Regions from separate parts of the Odoribacter sp. N15.MGS-14 genome, predicted to be linked through region 1. Evidence: riboswitches for the same ligand, from Rfam matches in the RefSeq annotation. Region 1 holds a riboswitch; the other holds the start of a gene.
The links. A riboswitch is a leader RNA that binds a small molecule or an ion and turns the genes downstream of it on or off. The one in region 1 is predicted to bind cobalamin.

Region 1 (12,269 bases):
ATAATAATCAATGCCATCACCAGTGAAAGCAATACCCCCCAACGGGAATGACTGTCTTTGATGTCGTAAGGCTCCCGGTAAATGCCGGCAAAGATCGAACCGGCAGCCATTCCCGAAGTAATGGTCGAAGCGATGCCGGCAAACAACAAAGCCACGGCAAAAATCACAGCGGCATTATTTCCTAAAAGCGGTTGCAATAAAGCACTGGCATCCTGTAACTCATTGACCGTACTACCGCTTTTGAAAAAAGTGGCTGCCGCCAATAGGATCATGGCACTATTGATTGCCCAACCGATCATCATGGATAAGAAAGTATCCCAAAACTCATAACGCAACTGCCTGCGAATCACTTTATCGTCTTCAAGGTTCCATTGCCGGCTCTGAATAACCTCGGAATGAAGAAATAAATTATGCGGCATCACCACTGCTCCCAAAACACTCATGATCACGACCATCGAACCTTCAGGAAAAGAAGGAGTCACCCACGCGAGAGCCGCTTCTCCCCAATCGATATGTACTAGGGACAGTTCGTAAATAAAAGATAATCCGATAATAGACACAAAAGCGATGATCCAACGTTCGATCACCCGATAGGAATTGGTAAAAAGCATAATACATACGAAAACGGTAGTCAATATAGCTCCAATCCGCACCGGAATACCGAACAACATTTCCAAAGCGATCGCTCCTCCCAAAATTTCGGCCAGGGAGGTGGACACCGAAGCTCCCATAGCCGTCCACAACATCATTTTAGCATATTTCGGCCGGATATAGGTCATGGTAGCTTCGGAAAGACACAGCCCGGTAGCAATCCCCAAGTGAGCCACATTATGCTGCAAAATGATCAACATGACCGTAGACAACGATACCATCCACAAAAGGGTGTAACCATAATCGGCACCGGCTGCCAGATTCGAAGCCCAATTCCCCGGATCGATAAATCCCACAGTAACCAATAAACCGGGACCGATATATTTTAAAATCTCCAGTCCTCCTAACCGGGGATGGTGTTTTGCCGTTTTCAACGACTTACGGATAAAGTGAAACATAAACATCCATTTAAATTCAATTTTACGCCTCTGCACAAGCTTTCAATACCGTTATCGGATTGTGATCGTCCACAGCAATCCGGCATTCGTCCGTCAGACGGAAACCGGACCGGACCGCTTCCTGACGAAATAAATTCAGACTCTCTTCGGAAACCGAATTAAAAACGACAATACCTCCTACAGGCATAATACCGGCTAATATCGTCAGGATACGGGCAAGTTTTCCACCGTGTCCACCGATAAAAACAGCATCAGGAACCGGATAAACCGATAAATCGGCTTCTGTAAAATCACCGATAACTCCCGTTATTCCCGGAGTACCGAATTTCCGGCTATTCTTTTCAAGTAATTCACGCCCTTCCTCACGAACTTCAAAAGCCGTGATATGCAAATGAGGAAATTGCAATTTGGCCTCGACAGACACGGAACCTGTACAAAAACCGATATCCCAGAAGCTATGCCGGTTATGTAAATCCAGCATACTGAGTGTAAGTAAACGGACAGGCATCTTGGTAATCATTTTAGCACGCCCGTCCAATAGACAAAATCGATTTTCAGGAATACCGAAAGGGCGGCTCCGCAGCCCGGTCCTTTCAAGCATCAGACAATTCGGAAACGCAAAATCCGAACGCAACACCTCAGGCAATTCCATCGTCCGTACCCGTTCGGTCACATTTCCCAGCATTTCACCGATATGCATCCGATAGCCGGCATACCCGTATTCCAACATACGCCCGGCAATCGCTACCGGAGTATGCTGACGGTCGGTCAACACCCCGATCTTTTCCTTTCCTGCAATCAAAGCCCGGTCGAACTCATGCCACGGACGCCCCGTAAGGGAAACGACCTCCATATCCTGATAAGGAATGACCAAACGATGAGCCAGCATTTGTAAAGAATTGAACCAGGGGAAGACTTGTATCTCCGCTTCCGGTAAACGGCTCTTTACCGTATTGGCAAATCCGAAAAAAAGCGGATCACCCGAGGCAAAAACCACCACTTCGCAATAAGCGGCATATTTCTCAAAAACCTCCTCCAGAGGTACGGTGATATCAATCCAAACATACTGTTCCGGCAGACGGTCGCGCATCAACTCATAATGACGCTTCCCCCCGGAAAATACCCGATGAGTTGTAATGATCTCCCGAACTTCAGCCTGAAATTCCCTTTGGCCATTATCGTCGATGCCTATGATATAGAATTTTTTCATTTGTCTCTATTTTCATTCCGGATTCATCAGAAAACTATCGGTCCAACAATCGCTGGAACTCCTTCAAATACAATCCGATCTGATAGCCGCTGACAAAACCGTGGTTAACCGATAAAGCCACCGGCATGATCCGCTTACCTTCCCGTTCTTCTATCTTACCGAAAGTAAAAATCGGAATATTCTGGTGAGGTTCTCCGGGAATAGCAAGTTGTACATTTGTAAAACGATACCAGGGATTCACACTGATCAACAAAATATCCCTACCTTGTCCGACCTCATTATGTACCTCTCCTTCTCCACGCTTTGCAGCCTCGATAAGAGGCCGGGCAACAGCCAGGAAATCTTCGAATGTTTCTATCGCAGGCAAACGGACAGAACGATAACTGCCGTCAGCATTTTGTACAGGCGTAAATAAATCGATTCGTTCATAAAGTATGACCTCTTCTCCTACTTGCCGGTAACGAAATTCCTCGATGCGATTAGCCGCCGTTACAGCTGCATGCATATAATACAATGAAAAGGGCTGTTGTCGTTCTTTTGCCTTCCGGTAAGCCGTCGTACAATCCACCTCAACCGTAACAGAAATCATCGGATTAAGAAAAGTCCTGAAAAACAGGTATTCTTCTTTCCGTGTCCAATTTTGTATATCGATTACCTTATCCATCCTACACCATCTTTAAAGGTCTCTCCCCGGCAATAACTGCCCTGCATCGTCGAAACAAAGAATGGCATTCACAATCGTTGCAGCCAGATTGCTCCCTCCTTTCCGGCCTTCGATAATAATTTTAGGAACAGCCGTAAAAGATTTCAGCATATGCTTGGATTCACGTACGTTTACAAAACCGACCGGAGCACCGACCACGCCGACAGGACAAGCCTTTCCTCTCCGCATCAGGGAACACAATTCCATCAATGCTGTCGGCGCATTACCGAAAACATAAAGTGCATCGGGATGCTCTTCCGTAGCCAGCCGGATACCTGCTTGTGTACGGGTAATATTCATCCGGGAAGCCATCTCTGCAACCCGCGGATCGGCCAAATAACACTTCACTTCCAAACCTAAACGTTCGAGTGCCCCTTTCCGGATTCCCGAAGCAGCCATCGTGACATCCGTGACGATAGTCTTTACTTTCCCCCCGCTTAAAGCCCGGTAGATCGAATCCACCGCCCCCTCGTCGGCATAGAATATATTTTCCATATCGAAATCGGCAGTGGTATGTATCGTATGCAATAAAACCCATTTGCGATCCAGCGGGATATCGGGATGCTTCAACTCCGAAGCGATCGTCCGGAAACTACGGATCATGATCTCCTGACCTGGCTTTGAAACAAAACCCCCGTCCCCGTGTTTCATTTTTTGGTAATATCCGCGGGGGGTGATCATTTTTCCTTGCCAGTTATAAGACTGGGAGTTTCCCAAAAGTACTACGGTGAACATGTCTATCTGTTCCGGATCGAAATCGGCCAGGGTGGTCACGGTTACCTCCTGCTCCGGCCGTCCGGCCTGACGGACATAACCCACCGGGGTATTCCCTGCCCGTTGTTGCAGAAAGATTTCTTTCAGACGGTATAATTGCCAATAACGTCCTTCACTTTTGGGGTTGTATACAGCAGTGATAAAATCGGCAGCGGCAGCAGCCTCAATCCGTTTTTCTATTTTTTCCCAGGGAGTCATCAAATCAGACAGCGAAATCACACAGAAATCATGTCCGACAGGTGCTCCGAGCAAAGAAGCCGCTTTCTGAAAAGCACTGATACCGGGTAATACTTCGATTTCGATTTCAGAACCTCTTTCCCGCTTCATCTCCCAGACTAAAGGCGCCATTCCATAGATTCCGGCGTCACCGGAACTGATGACACAAACGGTTTTACCCTGTTCGGCATACCCGAACGCCATCTGAGCCCGGTCCCATTCTTTTCTCATCCCGGAATCGACACACTCTGCCCCTTCCATGACAAAGGGCTGTATAAAAGAAAAATAATAGTTATATCCGACCACGACATCCGATACCGACACCGCTTTCTTCACTGCAGGAGTAATATCATCCTCACAACCGGGCCCGATCCCGGCTACATATATTTTACCGTTTTTCATTTGAATTCATTTTAAAGACAAAGATAAAAATAATGTGATAATCCATTTCATCTATTATTATAAATAAAGAGACAAGGATTCTGTGGCTATCTACCACAAAACCCTTGTCTCTTTATGCATTTTTAATCAAAAACGGTAAGATATCGTTCCGGTAAAATTTCTCGGTTTACCATATACCGTCGTACTTTTAAAATATTCTTTGTCAAAAAGATTATCCACATTTAAAGCCAAAGTGACTTTTTGCTTTATCGTATAGAATAATCCTCCGTCTACAAGAAACAGAGCAGGGTTGTAAACCCGGTTGGCTACATCGGTAAATATTTTATCCTGGAAAGTTCCGCTCAAATGGAAGGACAAATTTTTCAATAATCCTTTAGGTATGGTATAATCGGCATACACATAAAAAGTAGTGCGGGGAATTCCTGTAGCCCGTACATTTTTACTAGGATCGGTATATTCCGGATAGTCTTTACTCTGATTGATTTTCCTGATCCGGTAGTCCTGCCAGCCCAAGCCACCCGTAACAGCCAAGGTAGAAACGGGATGTACCGTCAACTCCAGATCGAATCCCCGCGAATCGGCAGTACCCACCTGAGCTTGTATCGTTTTTTGAACCATTTCACCGGTTGTTTCATCTTTCTCCTCCTGGGTTCCTAAATTTTTCACCACATTATTTTTCCGGATATAGTATACACTTCCTGAAAAATCGATCCGGTTAGCCCACATATACCGTACTCCGATTTCAGCCTGGTATCCCTTTTCAGGCTTAAAGACTTCACCTCCGTCTTTAGAAGGATTAAACCGCTTTCCATTGCGGTCGAGATAAATTACCCGGCTACTGTACATCGTATTATAAGGTTTGAAATGAGAACCAAAAGAAGCATAGAGAGAAATCTCCTCCACCGGAATATACACTAAACCTGCCCTACCGGTAAAGGCAGAAGTCTTTACTTTCTTCCATTCACTCCGGTCTGCCTCATCGTATTCCTGCCGTCCGTCTTTTACTTTAGCAGTAGCAGTACGGTAATTATAAAAATCCATACGGGCAGATCCCATCGCTTTCCATTTGTTATTTATATCGATCACGTCATGTATATATAATCCTGAAGTTCTCCAATCCCGAATGGATGCTTCGGAATATTTATAATCCCACCAATTTCTTACCAGCTGCGGATTATGCAGCGATACCAGCTGATTCAAGCCAGGTCCCCATACATCTCCTTCATTCCAGCCATTATACTGTGTATAATTAAAATAGGAATAGGTAAAACCCAATATATATTTATGTCCCACTATTCCGGTTTTAAAATCTCCCGTTAATTCCAGCATATTGGTCCATCCCCGGCTGTCAGGACTGAAACAAAGCGGAGAACCTGTTTTCAGGGAGTCGGTAAGATCAATATAATATCTTTTACTGCCGTTTTCATAATAATATCCTCCACTGAAGCGGTTCACCGTATCTGTCCGGTAACTCATTCCTTCAACCGCAGCATAATCCAAATCACTATGATTCCAGCTGAACCGGTCCCGTATTTTCATAAAAGAGGCGAGTTGCTGCGTATAGGATAAAGAAATATCAGTCACCCGGCGTTTCATCATATTATTATTGAAATCATTATATATGGTATGATAATTGGCAAAGGGATTCCGGGAACCTTTCGCCATAACCACCTTCCCGTCGGGACCGAAGATATCTGCACGATTATAGGTTGGAGCAGATCCTATTTCCGTATCGTATTTGTCATCACTATAACCTAACGTTCCCTCGAAATAACCGGTTTTACCAATATTTGCCGCCAGTGATCCCGTTGCTGAAAAACGGTCAGCACGTACATGCCGGTATCCATCTCCTGTCGAATAATGTGCTGTTGCCCGATAAGTCAAAGGACCTGCCAATTTCCCACCGAAATCCAGACTTGTCGACTTCACCCCCCAATTCCCATAACTCAACCGGGCTCCGGCAGTAAAATCAGGAACGGCTTTTTTACGCACAATATTAATCACTCCACCCATGACAGAATGCCCGCTCAACACGGCTGCCGCTCCTTTCAACACTTCGATAGATTCTACGGAGGACAAATCACCGAAAGGTACATTGTTTAATAACGAACGCTCATCTCTAAAACCATCTACAGCCACTACCGTCTCATTCGATCCCCGAACCGAAAAGCGGTAAAAAGCTCCCAACTGATCTTTCACCGTAACTCCCGGTAAAAAACGGACAGCATCCTCAAGATTCAGAATATTCTTCCGTTCCAAAACATCCGACGACAAAGTAGTCACCGTCATTGGTAATGTTTTTAAAGGAACATCCAGATTCAAAAGGTTTACTTTCTTCTTGATTGTTTCTTTCACAATGGCTTGATCTAACTGGAAAACCGTATCCGTTATACTTTTCCGCTGATTTTGTCCAAACACAGACACCATCATCGGCCACATTACAAAAACTAAAATTAATTTTTTCATTTTTAGCACTATTAATAACAATTCAATTCTATTGCTTTATCTATAAGATTATCGGAATAATTTCCGGATTTTTCTTCCCAACCACTTGAAAGTCAACACAACCCCGGATAGAGAAAGGAAAGTTCCTCCGAGCATCAACACATACATCACAACGTTCCATAACAACGGACGTTCGGCCAGAAATTTAAAATTCAGACTGTGCAATCCACTATACAAAACTCCTCTCAAACGTCCATTATCATCGATTTGCCGATGGTATAAAGTTTCGGGATTAAAATAATGGCGGGTATGCAATTCATCGTCTATCACCACTTTATACACCGGAAGTGTCAGCATATTCCGGCGGGAGAAATAATCATCATCCCAATCCGTCATCCATTCCAAAGTATAAGGGGTATCCTGACCGTGAATTTCACGAACCGTTTCACGCACCATCTCTTCGGTCAGGGTAAAAGGCGACAAACGGCTCGTATCCGCAGCATCGATAAACTGTTTTTTACTGCCCGAATTCACGACATAATAAGGATATTTTCCAAAGGATGCCCACTCGATACTTTTCACATCAGACAGACTATCCACGATTTTCCGGTAATCCAAGGCATACAGATCGGCGGCCAACATTCCCCCCTCACGTCCCCGAAAACGTACTTCACGGTTCCTGGTTTTACCTTTCTGCATCCAGGAAGGAATATCCACCAGCGACATCATTCCGCTAAATACAAATGTCAGAGCAAAAACACCGAAAACAACACCGGTGATATGATGCCAACGTAACCACCATTTTTTATAAGGCGAACGCAACCCTTTCTTCCGGTTTTTCCAAAATACCCAAATCCCGATCCACAAACCGGTGAAACACATGATAGCTCCCAATCCGGACGCCCAGATCATAAAATTAATCCAAAGCGCTTGATTTTGCCGTAGAGAAGTAAAATATACCCAATGAGGAATAGCCCCCAGCCAAGCCCAAAAGCGGGAATTCCGGTCAGTCCATTGCAACACTTTACCGCTTTTCGAAGATATATACATCTCTTGCCGGGCATCATCTTCGAACGAAAACTTATAAATCGGAAATTCTTTGGTCAAATAACCGAAAGGAATCCACTGATCCAACCGGTTTAAGGAATCTACCCGATAAGCAACCGATCCACCCAATTGTCCGGCAATCCGGCAAATCTCGTTAAAATCAGGTTTACCGACAACCTGCAATGAATCGGCATACAAACCGGCAGGTAATTGCCGCCCTTTCAGATGAAATACCGGCCGGTCGAGATACATATCTACAGACAAACCTCCTAAACGACTACTGTCGGGCAGTACCTGCAATAAAGAATCTACAGCCGGAAGCGGACCTGTCAGAGACTCCTGACGGGCTAATTTCAATTTCTGATTTACCCGTGGGAAACTATGATAAATCATTACAATCCCAGAGATAAACCACATCAGAAACAAGATACTGAGTAATAAACCGAGTATCCGATGAATTTTTCGGAAAATTTTTGTCAACATGTTTTTATCTATAATCTTATTCCTGTCCACGGGAATAGCATTATTATTATTTTCGGCAGGTTTCCTGACTCAGTCCAGAAAAGTAACCTTCCAGTCGCGTCGACCGTGGTTGTAAGAAAACTTTTCACCTTATACGAACCTCACAGTAGCGGGCACTGTTCCGGAATTGCACCGGATTCCCTCTCATTTTATGCAGAAAACATAAAATTCACCGAAAACTTAAGAGATATCAAATAAAACGTTCGTTTAATTTAGTTGAAAATCTATAAATTTCATAATATTTATAAAGTCATGGGACCCTGCGGGCACCTGGTTAATTGACAATGAAACAATACACCCAAGGAATAGATCCTATCGGATTGATTATCAATGGTTACATTCTCATCTTCTTCCCTTCTTTGTCTTTTGATGGAAGCAAAGCTTCCAATAATTGTCCATCGTCCATTGACATCTGTCCATTATTCTTTTTGCGGGTTTCCGCAAAAAGAATCGACCTTTTATTTTCCCTGCATATACCCCTTTTTCCTGGTAGCCATATCCACCGCTTTATGTCCGGCAGCAAACCGGGCATGTTGGATGAAGAGTTGCTGAACAGTTGGATTTTCTCCCAACCCTTTCAGGTAAAGATTCACTTTATAACCCTGTTTTTCAAGATTTTCCTTCCATTCGCCTGCTATATCATTTTTAGCATGATCTCCGGCAACAAACATCAGGGGGGCCAAAGTCAATGTTTTGGATTTTCCGTTTTTCAATAGCCGCAAAGCGTCTTCGTATTCCGGATACCCTTCTACAGTTCCGACATGATATTCCGGATGTCCTTCCGCTTTCAGCATATAATCGAACATAGCATACGAAGCTGTTGCAGGATCGGGTGTTCCATGGCCCACCAATAATTTTTGTCCACCTCTATCAGCCTGATTCATGGCCCCTGTAATTGCCTTCACAACCACGGCATAATCCTCAGGAGCATACAACAAAGGATTTCCGACACGAATATCTTTAAAATTCAGCGAAAGCCCTTCCACTTCGCGACGCAATTCTTTCATCTCGGTACCTTCGATTATATTCGTAGATTGTATTAAAATATGCGTATAACCTTGTTCATGCAGCTGAATGAGTGCCTGGGTCGGATTCAGGCGCTCTACTCCCCTTTCCTTCAATTTCTTCAGGATAATCCGGGAGGTCCAGGCTTCCCGGACTTCGATACCTGGAAAAGCTTCTTTCATCTTTGCATTGATTGCATCGATTGTCAAAACCCGGGTATCGTCATGAGTGGTACCGAAATGGATGATCAGGATGGCAGCCTTATCCCGCTCTCCTAAATTTCCGAAAAGATCCGATTTTATAAAATTTTCATCAGAATGGGCCATACACACCGGCCCGATAAACAACGCTATTACTAAAAACAAATATTTCATATGATTATCATTTTATTTTCAACGATCCAATATACCTCTTATCCTACAATTAGTTCGGACTGATCCTGTCATTTGTACCGACACATAACCGATGGCAAATAACCATAGCGTTACCAGCATACACCATTTTTTCATGAAACGATTAAATTAAGACATTAATAATAACTTTTCTGACCCCGGAAAAGCTTTATTACCTATACAATCATGGCAGGTCTCCTGACTTACCCCAGAAAAGCAACCTTCCCATCCTTACATCCGGACAGTGGTGTAAGACGCTTTTCTACACACAGGGTTCACAGTAGCGGGCACTGTTCCGGATTCCAACCGGATTCCCTTTTAAACAGCAAAGAAAAATACTGTATTACCATAATCGGTTGCAAAGATATATAAAAAAGTTTATAACTAATAAAAACAGTACTAATAAGTTATTCGTTTTTTCATTCTTTTTTACAGGTCGAAGGGTTTGTCTGATAAGTCTAAGTTCTATCTTTCTACAACAATTCCTATAAAAAAGGAACGGTGCCCGTTCAATTAAAACTGTCACTAGTGTTTTTAACTGTGGGCACCGTTAAGTATAAAGCAGGATATTTCGACTTCTTAAATATAACTAGCCGGAAGAATAATTTTCGACCTTATAAACTAACTGAATCTTACAGACAAACTGACATAAAACGAACGACCGGGATTCAAAGTCGAGTAATTACTATTCCAGGGGCGGTCGTCGACTTTGTCGAAAAGATTTTCCACCCCGAACCCCGGTTCCAATACCACCGATTTCAAGTTAAAAGAATGCCGGGTATTCAGATCCCATTGTGAAAAACCGGGAGCAGGATCGTAATAATAGGTCTTGGAGTAGCGCCCTTCCTGAATACGACCGTTAAGGTTGACATTCAGATGATATAATCCCCAGCGGTGTCCCCAGCGGGCATTGGCCGTCCAGACATTTTTCACACTTTTATCGATCGGTTCCTGAGTTGTCTTATCTTCGGTATCCATAAAATGATAACTTCCCCCCACCGAAAAACCGGCTCCGGCATATACATTCAATACTGCTTTTACCCCTTTTACCTCAGCCCGGCTTATATTATCCCGCTGTTGGGCCTCATCGTGTTTACCATACCCCAACTGTTCGGCTATAGCCGGATCGATTCCCCGGTAGTTGATCATATCCCGGATTTTATTGATATATCCGGATACAGAAAACGAAATTCTATTGTGTACGTATTCTGCATTCAGCATAAAATAATCACTTTTCTCGGGTTTCAGGTTAAAATTAGGAATCGTCACCATATCCGTCGTTTTCGCCACATCCGTGGCATACAACTGGGATAAGGTAGGAGTCCGGAAACCGGAGGCATAAGATGCCCGGAAATTCAGGTCGCCCCACTTATAACTCAAGGCAACATTGGGAGTAGCATAATTTTTAAAAAATTCGTTATAGATATACCGCAACCCGACCACAGCCTGAAAATTCTTCCATAACCGGATCTCATCCTGCAGGAAAAGAGCCATCGTATACATATTTTCCCCATCCAGATCATCGGTAGCACTCATCAAAGTCTCTTTCACATACTCCATACCCACAGAAAATTTTTGTGCCTGTCCGAGTTTAAAAATACCTTTTAACGAACCATTGTAATAATGTACTTTTTTCCGGGTATCTTTCCCCCGGGAAGCTTCTCCGGGCTTACTGACCGAGTCGTAACGCGAAGTAAAATTATCGGAATAAAAATCGGCATCGATATAAGCAGATTTATTGATCATATATTTAGCTCCTGCGCCATAAGTATACGTTTCATGCTCCATATTGTATTTATACACCGATGCCGGCCGGTCGTTCTCCCAATTATAATACGTACCCCTTATCCCCAGGGTGAGACGATCGTTCACCGCATAGGTAAAACGTTGATTCACTGTATTGGAATAAAAGGCTGTCGAAGCTTCCTTATCCGTTGCCTTGTCTTTTTCCGGATTACGATATTTCCGTTTTGTCTCTTTATCCGTCGCATAAGCAGCCTCCAAAGCATTCAATTGCCATCCGTCGGCCTGCAAGCGTTGATAAGAGGTATACGAACCGAATTTACCCTGATTAAAATCTGCATTCACAGCCTCCGAGAAACGCCCCTTACTCCCATAACGGGTATCACTGGAAACCTGCATCACATTCTTCGCATCGTCGGTAATAATATTGATCACCCCTCCTATCGCATCGCTTCCATAAAGCGCCGAAGCAGCACCGTTCAAAATCTCGACCCGCTTGATGTTAGCGACATTGATACGGGAAATCCGGTCATCCCCGGCCAGCCGGCGCCCATTTTCCAACACCAGTATATAATCGTCATTCAGGCCGTTCAAACTCATGGTTGTCCCCATACCGCTCGTCACAAAAGCAAACGAAGCATTCATCTTAGTCAATACTTCTTCCATGGTCGAGAGGTTGGCTTCCCGGATATCCTGAGCCGTAATAACCGATACCGGCACCGGGCTGTCTTTCATCCGCCGGTGTGTTCCCGTTCCGGTGA
Region 2 (12,269 bases), on a different contig from region 1:
GGCTTATGTGCTGCATGTGCCCTCCGGAAAAAGGAATAGCCTGCGAGGGTGGGGTAGTGAGCTATTTGCGGGGGAAATAAGATGATCTTTCTCGCGCTAATTGATTCGTTGTTTCAATAAAAATATTTCCCGGGACTGTTGTCTGTTGTAGTTGATACGGATAAAGATTTATTCAACGGGAGGGTAGTGTTGTAATTGGTTGTGACGGTTGGTATAGCCGATAGCTCCCCGTAAGGCTACAATTGAAATGACACCTTTAGGGAGATTGGAGATAACGGCAAATTTTGTACTTTTACGCTTCAATGGAAACAAAGGGATACCTTCAGGTTTATACCGGAAACGGTAAAGGTAAGACAACGGCTGCATTCGGTCTGGCGGTCCGTGCTTTATGTGCTGGTAAACGGGTGTTTATCGGGCAGTTTGTCAAAAGCATGAAATATAACGAAACCCGGCTGGAAGCCTGTTTCCCCGGGCGGTTGGCGGTCCGGCAGTTTGGAAGAGGATGTTTCCTTGATCACCGGCCCGAAGACAAAGACGTACGCCTTGCCCAGGGAGGGCTCCGGGAATGTGCGGTAATACTGGCTTCGGGTGAATGGGACCTGGTCATCCTGGACGAACTGACTATAGCTGTGTATTTTGGCTTGCTCTCCGATAAAGAAATACTGGAAGTTATCGGACAGCGGGACACGGGGACAGAAGTGGTGATTACCGGGCGTTATGCTTCCGAAGCTTTGCTGGCTTTGGCTGACCTCGTAACAGAAATGCGTGAAGTGAAACATTATTATACCCGGGGAGTATTGTCCCGGGATGGATTTGATCATTGAGATATGGATAGATTGATGCGGTTTTGGTTGCTGGGGCTGTTGTTGGCTCTTGGGGTAGGTTGTAAAAGTAAGCATTCGGCTTCTGCAGAAGACGCTTTGTCCGCGCTCCGGATGGAATATGCCGGGCGGATTCGGATAGATTCGAGTGAACATTATATATTGGTGCGGGTGCAAAACCCTTGGGATACGGCCCGGATTTTACATACCTATGTTTTGGTCGGCCGGGAAACTGAATTGCCGGTAGGATTGCCTGAAGGAACCTTGGTCCGGACGCCGGTGGAAAAAGCATTGGTATATTCTTCGGTACATTGCGGGCTTCTGTCCGAACTGGGGGCAATCGATCGGATTGGTGGAATATGTGATCTGCAATATATCGAAATACCTGAAATACAAAATCGTTGTGCTTCCGGGCGAATGGTCGACGCCGGAAATTCTATGAATCCGGATATTGAAAAAATAATCGACTTTCATCCCGATGCTATCCTGCTCTCCCCTTTTGAAAATAGTGGAGGTTATGGCCGGATTGAAAAATTAGGGATACCGGTTATCGAATGTGCCGATTATATGGAGACCTCTCCTTTGGGGCGGTCTGAATGGATGCGTTTTTTCGGTTTGCTTTTCGGGAAACGGCGGCAGGCTGATTCGTTATTCACTGCTGTCCGTGCGGATTATTTACAGCTGTGTGATTTGGTCAAGTCTGTAAATCAGCGGCCGACGGTGATATCTGAATTGAAAAGCGGTTCCGCCTGGTATGTACCCGGAGGAAAAAGTACGACCGGACGGTTGTATCAGGATGCCGGGGCTGCTTACGTGTGGGCGGAGGACGAACATAGCGGTTCGATTCCTTTGTCTTTTGAAACGGTATTTGACCGAGGGCAGGATGCCGATTTCTGGTTATTCAAATACAACCGGCAACAAGATAAAACCCTGACCGAATTAAAGTCCGACTACGCTTCATATGCCGGTTTCCGGGCCTTTCAAACCGGGCAGGTGTATGGATGTAATTCGGGACGGGTACCTTTTTATACAGAGACCCCTTTTCATCCCGAACGGCTGTTGGAAGATCTGATCCGGATTTTTCACCCGGGAGTGTTACCGGCAGGAGAGTGCCGTTATTTTAAAAGATTGGAAAAATGAAATCTTTACCATCCGGATGGAAATATAGTATCGGTTTGATCGTATCGATCCTTCTGTTGTTCGCGGCGAACTTATGGGTAGGCTCGGTACGTATTCCTGCAGGCGCAGTATGGGATATTTTGTGCGGACATGCCGTAGAACGGGAGAGCTGGCGGTTCATTTTGCTGGAATCGCGTATTCCGCAAGGGATAACTGCTTTGCTGTGTGGAGCAGCCTTGGCTGTCTCGGGGTTGATGTTGCAAACCGTTTTCAGTAATCCGCTGGCAGGACCTTCGATATTGGGGATCAATACCGGGGCCAGCCTGGGCGTGGCCTTGGTGATGTTGCTCGGTGGAGGAAGTATTACTGCCGGGGTTTTCAGTATATCCGGTTTTCTGGCGGTATTGGCCGGAGCTTTTGCCGGGGCTATGATCGTCATGGGAATCTTGCTGTTCTTTTCTGCTTTTACAAAGAATAATTTGATGCTACTTATTATTGGGATCATGATCGGATACATCACCTCCTCGGTGATTTCATTATTGAATTTTTTCTCTACGGCCGAAGGAGTACATTCTTACATGATCTGGGGATTGGGAAATTTCAGCGGAGTGTCTTCCGGGCAATTGCCTGTATTTGTTGTTTCGATTACCGCCGGTTTGGTTTTATCGGTCATGTTGATCAAACCTTTGAATGCCTTATTGTTGGGAAACCGGTATGCCGAAAATCTGGGTGTGAATGTGCGGCTTACCCGCAATCTGTTATTGATTGCGACCGGTATGCTGACGGCAATAACAACCGCCTTTTGCGGGCCTATCGCTTTTATCGGATTGGCCGTGCCGCATATTGCCCGCTTGATGTTGGGTACTTCGAACCACAATTCCCTGATGCCTGTGACCTTATTGCTGGGAGGGGCGGTAGCCCTGTTGTGTAATCTGATCAGTGTATTACCCGGCGAAATGGGGATTTTGCCATTGAACGCCATCACTCCCGTTTTGGGTGCTCCCGTCATTATCTATATTCTGGTCAAACAGCGTAAAATTCAATATTTCAATTGACTATGGAAACTTTACCTGTAATTGCAGCCCGTCAATTGGCTATCGGCTACTCTCATGGTAAGAACGGTTCTACAGTGGTACACCGGGATCTGTCTTTCGATTTGTGGGCGGGAGAGTTGACTTGTCTGTTAGGTCCTAACGGGGCAGGCAAATCTACTCTGTTGCGTACTCTTTCGGCTTTTCAATTGCCTTTGGAAGGTGAATTATGGCTTGAAGGACGTCCGCTGAGGGATTATTCCGAACGGGAAAAATCGCGCAAGATCGGCGTCGTACTGACCGATAAGACACAGGCTGGCGGATTGACCGTATATGAACTGGTAAGCTTGGGGCGTCAGCCCCATACCGGATTCTGGGGCCGTTTGAACCGGGAAGATCATAAGCTCGTCGAAGAGGCTCTTACGGCAGTGGGAATATCCCATAAAGCTGCAAATTACGTGGCCGAATTGTCGGACGGGGAACGGCAGAAAGTGATGATCGCCAAAGCATTGGTGCAGGAATGTCCGTTGATTTTGCTCGATGAACCCACAGCTTTCCTGGATGTGGTAAGCCGTATCGAGATCATGACTTTATTGCATACCATTGCCCGCGAACAACATAAGACCATTCTGCTGTCTACCCACGATATCGACCAGGCACTGATCCAGGCCGACCGGCTGTGGTTGCTCGCGCCCGGAAAAGGATTGCAGTGTGGCGTTACGGAGGATATAGTCTTTAACGATGGACTGGACTGTTTGTTCGATCACCGGAAAATATGTTTTGACCGGGGACGTGGGGGCTATTTCCCCATCGTACAGGATTATCAGGAAGTTGTCGTCAGGACGGACGATCCCTGCCTTTGGCATTGGTGTGTCAATGCTCTGAATCGTTTTGGTTATTCCGGTCTGCCCGGAAATGCCGATAGAAAAAATTTACCCGTATTGACGGTTACTTCCCCGCATGAAATGAGTTGGGAAAAAAATGGAATGTCTACTATACTGACTTCTTTCGAGGACTTGACCGGATTATTGAAAAAATGACCGGGAAGGTTTTTGAATAAAAAGAAAACGGTGCGCATCAGTTTTTACCTGTTGGCACCGTTTTAACTTTTTATTTATTTGCTTCTGCAGCTTTGATCAATCGGGGGATGGGGGATACATTGACCATAGACGTGTAATCGATGGGAGAAAGTGTCCATACATCCCAAGAGAGATTTTCAAGTTGGCGATTGTCGACAAATGTCTGAGAATATTCAAAGTCGGCAGCTGTCGGCACCTGATTGCCCGAACCGAGCCAGTAGGTGGTATAGGCATCGTTCGATCCCATCCAATAATCGGCTGCATCTAACGGTTTCAATTCGTCAGAATCGTATTCGGAGAGTTCGTAGAGCCCGTTTGTAAAATCAGCTTGTGTCAGATGTAAAGTAGAACTTTTCAGTTCGATTTTACCGTCGTTATTACCGTCATAACCGAATCCTTTGATATAATTTCCTGATAAGGCGACATAAAGGCGGGGATCGTTCTTGGCAATAGCTTTGAGCATATCGATTCCTGTAAGAGTTTCCGTTTTATTCCAACGATATCCCCAGGCAATGAAAAAAACTTCCTGGTCTGCCGGTTCTTGTGGATGCTCCCCTGTAACCCATTGAATGGCAAAGACCGAGGTGTTTTCTCCGTTACCGGTCCAATTTTTCAGATCGGAGATCGCGAACCGATTACCGTTGACCTTCAGAAATAAGGTGTCGGAATCCTTGCCGTCCTGATTGGTTGCGGTCAGGATAATTTCAAAACTACCGGGGTCCTGAGAGGTGAAACGATAGATTGAGTCTGTGGAAACCGTTTTTTTGTTCAGTTGCCACTGGAAAGTGGTCTGTAACGGATTGTTCAGAATCGCTTTTAACTCGATCGTTTCACCCGGTAAACAGGTGGTTTGCCCACTCGGATTTCCGATAGAAACCTGAGGCGGAGTAGGAAGATACGGATCTTTTTTGTTGTCGTCACTACAGGAGGTCGATAGACCTGTAAGCAGACTCCAGAATAGAAATAAAGAATAGTATTTTTTCATTTACAAAATTCTTTTATTGAAAATTATAAGTAAAGAATGTTCCGGCTGGATAATTGGTATGATTCTTATAATTGGCGCTCAATTTCGGTTCGGTTTCGCTGAAATCGAATACACTGATGTGGTTGATCAGACGGTCGTTACCCCATCCTTTGATTGTATTCAGATAGACTTCGCCTGTAACCGGATTGACGGCTATGGTATTGTAAACACTAGTTGTTGTCACTATGTTTGCCGCATCGACCATCAGATCCGTCTGGTTTTTACTAAAAATGTGACGATAGATTTTGGTACCTGTGCCGTTCATGTACAAAGTATCTCCTTGTGCTGTAATACACGGAGTAGAAGTGTATGAGGCCGACTGAGTGCTAATGGCATCTCCCGGTAAAGTATTGGTTTTGATAATAGTATAATTTTGGGCATCGACCTTAGAGATTTCCCCGGCCGAAGTGGATACCCACAAGTTACCGTCCGACGATTTGACGACTCCTCTGACCGGATCATTGAATTCTATCGATTTGGAGATTTTGTTTTTTCCTTTTTCGATCACAAGGACGTTATTTCCTGCTGCAGCGAATATTTTCCCTTCCGTTACAGCCATGGTATTCTTATTAGCCCTTTCAGCTCCCCCGATGAGAAAGAGTTCGCCGCTGGATGGGTGGAATACCTTAATTCCTTCGTTGTCGCGCAGATAGATATCGTCGTCTCCCAGTACGGCAACATGAGTCGGACTGCTTACTTTATCTTCCAGTTCGGTCTTATAGCCGGCTTCTTTTTTCAGGGTTTCTGCATTGGCAACGATAAGATAACCGTCGTCTCCGCTTTTTTGTGAAATGATATACAGTTTGTTGTTGGCGATAAATAAGTCTTGGGAAAGAAGGCTCAGCATGCTGCCGTTTGCTTTATAATAGGCACTGTCCGTGAGAATACCTTTCGGGCTGATGAATATCAATGTAGAAGGATCGGCCTGGTAACCTTCATTTAAAACAAAAGTACCGTATTTGTATTTACCGTACACTTCGATGGATGTTGTGGCAGAAGTCACTCCATCGGCATTGGTCGCGGTTAATTTAACATCGTAGGTCCCCAATTCGTTCATTTTGAAAGTAAATACTGTATCCTTAGAGACTTCATTTCCTTTGACGGACCAGCTCAGTGTGGTTGGCAGCGGACTTTCTACTTTCGCTTTCAGTACGATAGAGTCTTCCTGAGGCATTGCGAACACTCCGTTTACACTCTCGATAGATACTTCGGGAGGAACCGGATATTTGTCGTCATCGTCACATGATGCGAATATTCCTGCTAACAGGAGGCAAACTAAAAGCGTAAAATTAAATTTTTTCATGGTTTCTATTTATTTAAAGGATTTATATGATTCAATTAAAATTCGAATAAAAGCGAGAACAAGCAATTACGCAAAGGCATGGGATAATATTGGGTCGACTCATAGTAGGTATCGAACAGGTTATCTATCCGCATCTGAGGGGTTAGGCTTGTCCCATTCCGGAAGGAGTAGCGGTAACCGAGCAAGAGGTTATGTACGGAATAGGGATCCGTGGCATATGATTCGTCGGTAGTAATGAAACGCCGGCCGGTGTAGGTCATCTGCCAGACGAAAAAAGCATCTTTATAATCGATATTCCAGCGCAGATTCCACTTGAATCGCGGTACATATGGAATTTGCCGCATATAGGCGTTGTCGTCTACGTGTTGTTTCTTGCGGGTCCGGGATTGTGACCAGCTGTAATTACCCGAAAGAGAAGATACGAGTTCCCCGTAGTGGAAAGTGGTTTTTCCATAAAGTTCCACGCCGTAGGAACGTACGTTTCGTTTGTTTTGCGGAGTCCACACCCATTGGTTTCCGTCTTTGGGGAGCCAAAGGATCCAGTTGTCGATGTTCATTAGATAACCGGAAACTTCGGCATCGAATAAGAGATGTTTGTTTATACTCTTCCGGTAAGAAATAGAAGCATCGTAAGAATACCCCTCTTCCGGCTTTACATCCGGATTACCGCCGGGGCGCCAATATAGGTCGTTCATACTGGGGAAACGATAATTATAAGCAGTACTTCCTTTCAATTTTAATTCTTTTTTCAATAGATTGAATACTATTCCTGCCGACCAGGTGGATACATTCCGATTGTCGTTATGTTCGAACATATATTGTCCGTTGATCATCATCCACCGGATAGGCGTCCACAAAGCGGAAGTTTGCCAGGAGAGTATGTTACGGTGGTGGCTGAAAGGGGATTCCACCTGAGGAATATCAAAATCGATACCGTCGAGCGTATATTTCGATGAGTCGATGTCTATGTAGCTACTCACCCGGATCAGGTCGTGAGAATAGGTTAACGTCGTGTTGAGAATAAGCTTATCGGTCGGGGAGTACGTATAATCGGCCACGACCTGTGCCGTGTTAGAGCGGTTTTTGTTTCCCTTGGGATCGAATAAACCTCCGTCATACCGGATATCGTAAGTTTGGCAGAAATACAGCCAGGCAGCTTTTACATGTAATTCATGGATACCCCGGCTGAAATCCAGTCCGGCATATCCCCGGAAATTATTTTCCTCCTGATCTTCCTGGGAGCGGTTGACTACACCGAGCGGTTGGGGAAGGTTACGGTAATTTTTCTGATACCAGGCGACAGCTGTCAGGCGGGTGTAGGGAGATACTCTGAAATAGCCTTCCTGCATAATTCCGAATTGAGAGTAAGCGGCATCCTGCCTTTTTTCACGGAAAGGAGTATTGGTCAGCACTTTATTCAGATAGGTATAGTCGTTGTCGGAATGCTGATAATATAACCGTGTCTTTGAGGCCGATTTATTACCGCTTATATTCGCCTGTCCACCGACGGTATATGTGTTGTACGATCCATACTCTGCCAGTACCCGTCCATTTACGCCTCGGTTCCAATCGGTGTCTGTGAATAAATTCACACTACCTCCGATAGCTCCGGTACCGTTTTTTACATGGCTGCTGCCATAGTACAGGTTGATGTTATCTGTAAAAAAGACCGGGATCTGTGAAAAATCGAAAGTACCCGATAAAGGAGGTGTGATATTGATCCCGTTCCAGTTTACCCGTGTTTGGGAAGCGCTGGTTCCACGGAAAGAAGCTGTCGATAACGCTCCTGTTCCCAGACTCTTGATGTAAATAGAGGTATGGTCGGTCAGGAGTTCGGCCAGCGAGCGGGTTTTGTTGGCTTGTAAAACGGCTGGAGAAATATGGGTTACCCGGGCTCCTGCGTTTGCCTCGTTGGCGTGTTGTATACGTTGGCGGATGACCTGCACGGTGTCTAATGTGCCGTATAGGGTGATCGAATCCCGGGATTGGGCAGGAGTACGGAATCCCAACCCAAGGAATATGCCGAGGTATAAAATGAAGATCAGACTCTTGTATAGGTTCATATCGCTAGGCTAATTAGGGGAAATACACTTGGCTAGGATAGATACCGACTCGAAAATTCCGGATGGAACCGTCTTTTTTGTAATTCCGGATATAACCGCGTTGTGCACTGTAATCCAGACAGTCACATAGATAGACCTCTCCTTGCGGACTGACTGAAAACCCATACATCATATCGGTTCCGGGAAGATCGAGGTAGTGTTCGAATTCTCCCGTGCCGACATTCATCCGGTAAACACTTTGGACAGAGGTAATCCCTGCTGCCGTGTTACTTTTACAGGTTTTGACGTTGAAATAAATCCAGTTCAGTGTAGGATCGATATCCGTGCGATTATAGGTGATTGTACCGATTACGTCTCCTGCTTGTGGATTTGCCTTTTCACTGATGGGAAGGATATAAGAGACCTCGACTTTTTCTTGGTGGGGGTCGATACAAACCAATTCTATTCCGCAGACTCGATTTCCCTCTCGGATGTTCATCAAGGCCCATACTCTTTGGTATTTATCGACCAGCATCCGGCAGGTTTTGGTATTTTCGTCGTTTTTTACTTCCGGGATGACCCGGACAGCTTTTTTGCTGATATTGTCGGTATCGAAGACATATATTCCGCCGGTAGTCATTCCGAAGATTTTATTATCTACCGTTACCAGATATTCGACCGATCGCGGTATGGAGATATATTCCAGAGGTTCGCCATAAGGTTCCACAGTCCGGATACGCACCAGTTGTCTCTCCAGATCGGATACGATAGCTTCTGTCGGGGAAATGGCTACGATCTGGCGTGGAAATCCCGCTTGGGTATAGAGGATTGTACCGACGGAACCGAACGTTTCGGGATCTATAACCTCGATTTTTTTGGAGTTGTCCAAAGTCACAAAATATTTACCGTTGATCTTGGTGATGGATTGGGCCACATCACCAAGCGGTCGGTGATTCACTTCCCGGAAAATATCCGGAATGACTGATCCGTCTTTGTTTAAAACGGAGATACCGCCCATATTCTGATTGATTCCCCCTTCATTGAGAACAAGGGCTTCGATATTACCTTGGCTCACCGGCCCGTAGGGATAATCCGTTCCTGCGGAATCACAGGCTGTGAATAGCCCTGCTATTACGGCAAATATGAAAAAACAGAGAATTTTTTTGAATAGCATGATTTACTGACGTTTATGTTCTTCTTCCCTTTGAACGTTAAACAATGAATCACGTGGCAGGTCTTCTGACTTGTTTCCTTTTCGGTTTCCTTCCCATTCCGAATGAGGAACAGTGGATAAAGCACGTCCGAAAAGTGTTATGAAACTTACAGCAGTGGATCTGTTCAGGATTTACACCTGATTCCCTTTTCATTGCCGGACGAGACAACGATCCGGCAACTCCACGCAATTTTTACGTGACGGCAAAGATATATAAATCATTTTATAAGGGAAATGATATTTTGTGAATGTTTGTTAGTCCACAGGGACGGAGGCAATACTTTGTGCTGAACGGTTACTTTCGGAAAAACCTTTAGAATTTCTTTAAAATCGGGCTTTTATCCTTGTACAGGCAATGAAGTAAAACCTGTTCTGAACGGAAAACATGTCAAACCGATTATTTCAATGATGAAAACAAGATGGATTATCTCTTTTGCCCGACTTCCTGTTTCTGTGAAAAATCCAAATGCGCCCCTGTCGAAGGGAATATCGTGCCGGAGTTGATCGGTACGAATAATAGCGATAAGCAGATTTGGGAATTAGATGATATATGCAAATTATTCAAAATTAATAAACATGATTTATTGGTTTTACCGGAATAAAATTGCAGCTTTGTTCGGGATTGATCGGGTGGGAAAGATTTTGACAGACAGTTTATCCGATACTTTATGAAAATAGAGAAAGTACATGCGGTCTATTTTAGTCCGACAGGCACAACTAAAACAGTGATTACCCATTTGGTAAAATGTATCACTACGTTATTACCGGAAATCGTGACGGAAGTGAAAGATTTTACGTTGCCGTCGGGGCGGAAGAAAGTGCCTGATATTCGGGAATCGGAGTTGGCTATTGTCGGTCTGCCTGTTTACGCCGGCCGTTTACCGAATCTGTTATTGAACTACTTGACCATCTGGCAGAGTAATGGGGCCTGGGCGGTACCTGTTGTGGTTTATGGGAATCGGTCCTATGGGAATGCGCTCGTCGAACTGTATGATATTTTAAGATATAGAGGGTTTCATCCGATAGCTGCTGCGGCTTTTGTCGGTCAGCATTCTTTCACGACCCGGTTGGCTACCGGGCGTCCCGACCGGGAAGATCTGGAAAAGGCAGAACAGTTTTCGGCAGAGATCGTAAGAAGAATATTGCAACCAGGAGAATTTACCGGAATAAAGATTCCGGGACAAGGGGCTCCTGATTACGGTGGGTATTATAAACCCAAAGGAAGGGATGAAGAGGTGGTGAATTTCCTGAAAGCAAAACCTGTTACGACCGATGCGTGCATCGATTGCAGACGTTGTGCAAAAGTTTGTCCTATGGGGGCTATCCGGCAGGATCATCCTTCTGAGGTTTCCGGTATTTGTATCAAGTGTAATGCTTGTGTAAAACAATGTCCTGTACATGCCAAACAGTTGACGGATGAAGCTTACCTAAGTCATGTCGGTTTTCTTGAAAATAGATATACCTCGAGGGCAAGAATCGAATTATTTTAATCGACCTAAATACTTGGTATATGAAGACCGGTCTTTATACGAAACTGATTTTTCTGTACGATTACGGGAACTTGACGGGTTACCTTCTCATTGAGAACTTGTTGTTCGTCAAGTATCTGAACACTCCGGTGTAGCTGCTGTTTCTTATCTTCGTGAAGATGATGCATGCTGTCTATCCGCTCTGCCGGATAAATCGCTTTGGAACGGCACCTCATATTGTCCATTGCCATACATTGGGTATGGTAATGTTCCAGCTCTTCATCATCCCACTCCAATACCGTTTCACCCGATAAAAAGAACTCTATAAATTGAATATAGATGTTGTTTATCTCTTTTCAGAAATTGTTAATTTGTTGGTTGCGGGATTCAGGTTGTTCAATCTCATCTTATTTAAATACCATCTATATCCGATTATGCAAATCAGCATAAAAATTATCATATACCCAAATCCTATCCATTTGCGATGATAGGTTTTCATGAATAACTTTTTACGTTGTAAGAGATCTAAAAATTCCCATCGTCTTTTTTGATTTTATAAATGAACCGTTGTATTACTTTTGGAGAAAGTGAGATAACCTGTAATACCGGAGATAAGAGAACCTATTACAATGCCAAGTTTAGACAAATCAAGCAATGCAGATTGTGTTTCTCCAGCAAATGCAAGATTCGCTATAAAAATGGAAACAGTAAAACCGATTCCTCCCAAAAAGGCAACCCCAGCAATCATTTGCCATGTCGTATCTTCAGGCATGGGTGCAAGTCGAAATTTAACCGTCAGCCATGAGAAACAGAAAATTCCTAAGAACTTACCAAGTACCAGAGATACAATTATGGTGAGTGTTATTCCCTCGAATATAGCTCCCGGATTCATATCAAACAGAAAGATACCTGCATTGGCAAATGCAAAAAGCGGCACAATCAAGTAATTCACTAATGGATGAAGCGAGTCTTCCAATTTCTGTAATGGAGAAATCTCTTTGTCTGATGCAAATTCAACCTGTTTCAGCCAATCCTGCTGCTGGTTTGACAGAATAGAGCGTCGGGTTAATGTTTCATCATTCTCTTCTTTGAGATTTCCTATGGCTTTGCGGATTTGTTCTGTATACGTTTTTGACGTAAATACCGGTTTGGATGGAATGCAGAAAGC

Region 2: linked by a shared signal. The riboswitch ahead of WS34_RS07625 (DUF5074 domain-containing protein) and the one ahead of WS34_RS09430 (sirohydrochlorin cobaltochelatase) in region 1 are both predicted to bind cobalamin.

The regions. Positions count from the first base shown of each region.
Region 1 covers NZ_LARE01000039.1:6,462-18,730, reverse strand. Annotated here, with positions in the region: gene WS34_RS09460 (Nramp family divalent metal transporter) at 1-1,049, opposite strand, end outside; gene WS34_RS09455 (bifunctional cobalt-precorrin-7 (C(5))-methyltransferase/cobalt-precorrin-6B (C(15))-methyltransferase) at 1,072-2,259, opposite strand; gene WS34_RS09450 (CatA-like O-acetyltransferase) at 2,294-2,923, opposite strand; gene cobJ (precorrin-3B C(17)-methyltransferase) at 2,936-4,354, opposite strand; gene WS34_RS09440 (TonB-dependent siderophore receptor) at 4,481-6,820, opposite strand; gene WS34_RS09435 (PepSY domain-containing protein) at 6,869-8,329, opposite strand; cobalamin riboswitch at 8,367-8,560, opposite strand; gene WS34_RS09430 (sirohydrochlorin cobaltochelatase) at 8,827-9,747, opposite strand; cobalamin riboswitch at 9,937-10,131, opposite strand; gene WS34_RS09425 (TonB-dependent receptor) at 10,387-12,269, opposite strand, start outside.
Region 2 covers NZ_LARE01000027.1:68-12,336, reverse strand. Annotated here, with positions in the region: gene WS34_RS07665 (Fur family transcriptional regulator) at 1-39, shown strand, start outside; gene WS34_RS07660 (cob(I)yrinic acid a,c-diamide adenosyltransferase) at 303-824, shown strand; gene WS34_RS07655 (ABC transporter substrate-binding protein) at 837-1,961, shown strand; gene WS34_RS07650 (FecCD family ABC transporter permease) at 1,958-2,995, shown strand; gene WS34_RS07645 (ABC transporter ATP-binding protein) at 2,998-4,011, shown strand; gene WS34_RS07640 (PKD-like domain-containing protein) at 4,082-5,035, opposite strand; gene WS34_RS07635 (DUF5074 domain-containing protein) at 5,049-6,377, opposite strand; gene WS34_RS07630 (TonB-dependent receptor plug domain-containing protein) at 6,413-8,440, opposite strand; gene WS34_RS07625 (DUF5074 domain-containing protein) at 8,454-9,593, opposite strand; cobalamin riboswitch at 9,632-9,832, opposite strand; gene WS34_RS07620 (hypothetical protein) at 10,052-10,234, shown strand; gene WS34_RS07615 (EFR1 family ferrodoxin) at 10,301-11,122, shown strand; gene WS34_RS07610 (hypothetical protein) at 11,128-11,397, opposite strand; partial or broken gene WS34_RS07605 (Na+/H+ antiporter NhaA) at 11,655-12,269, opposite strand, start outside.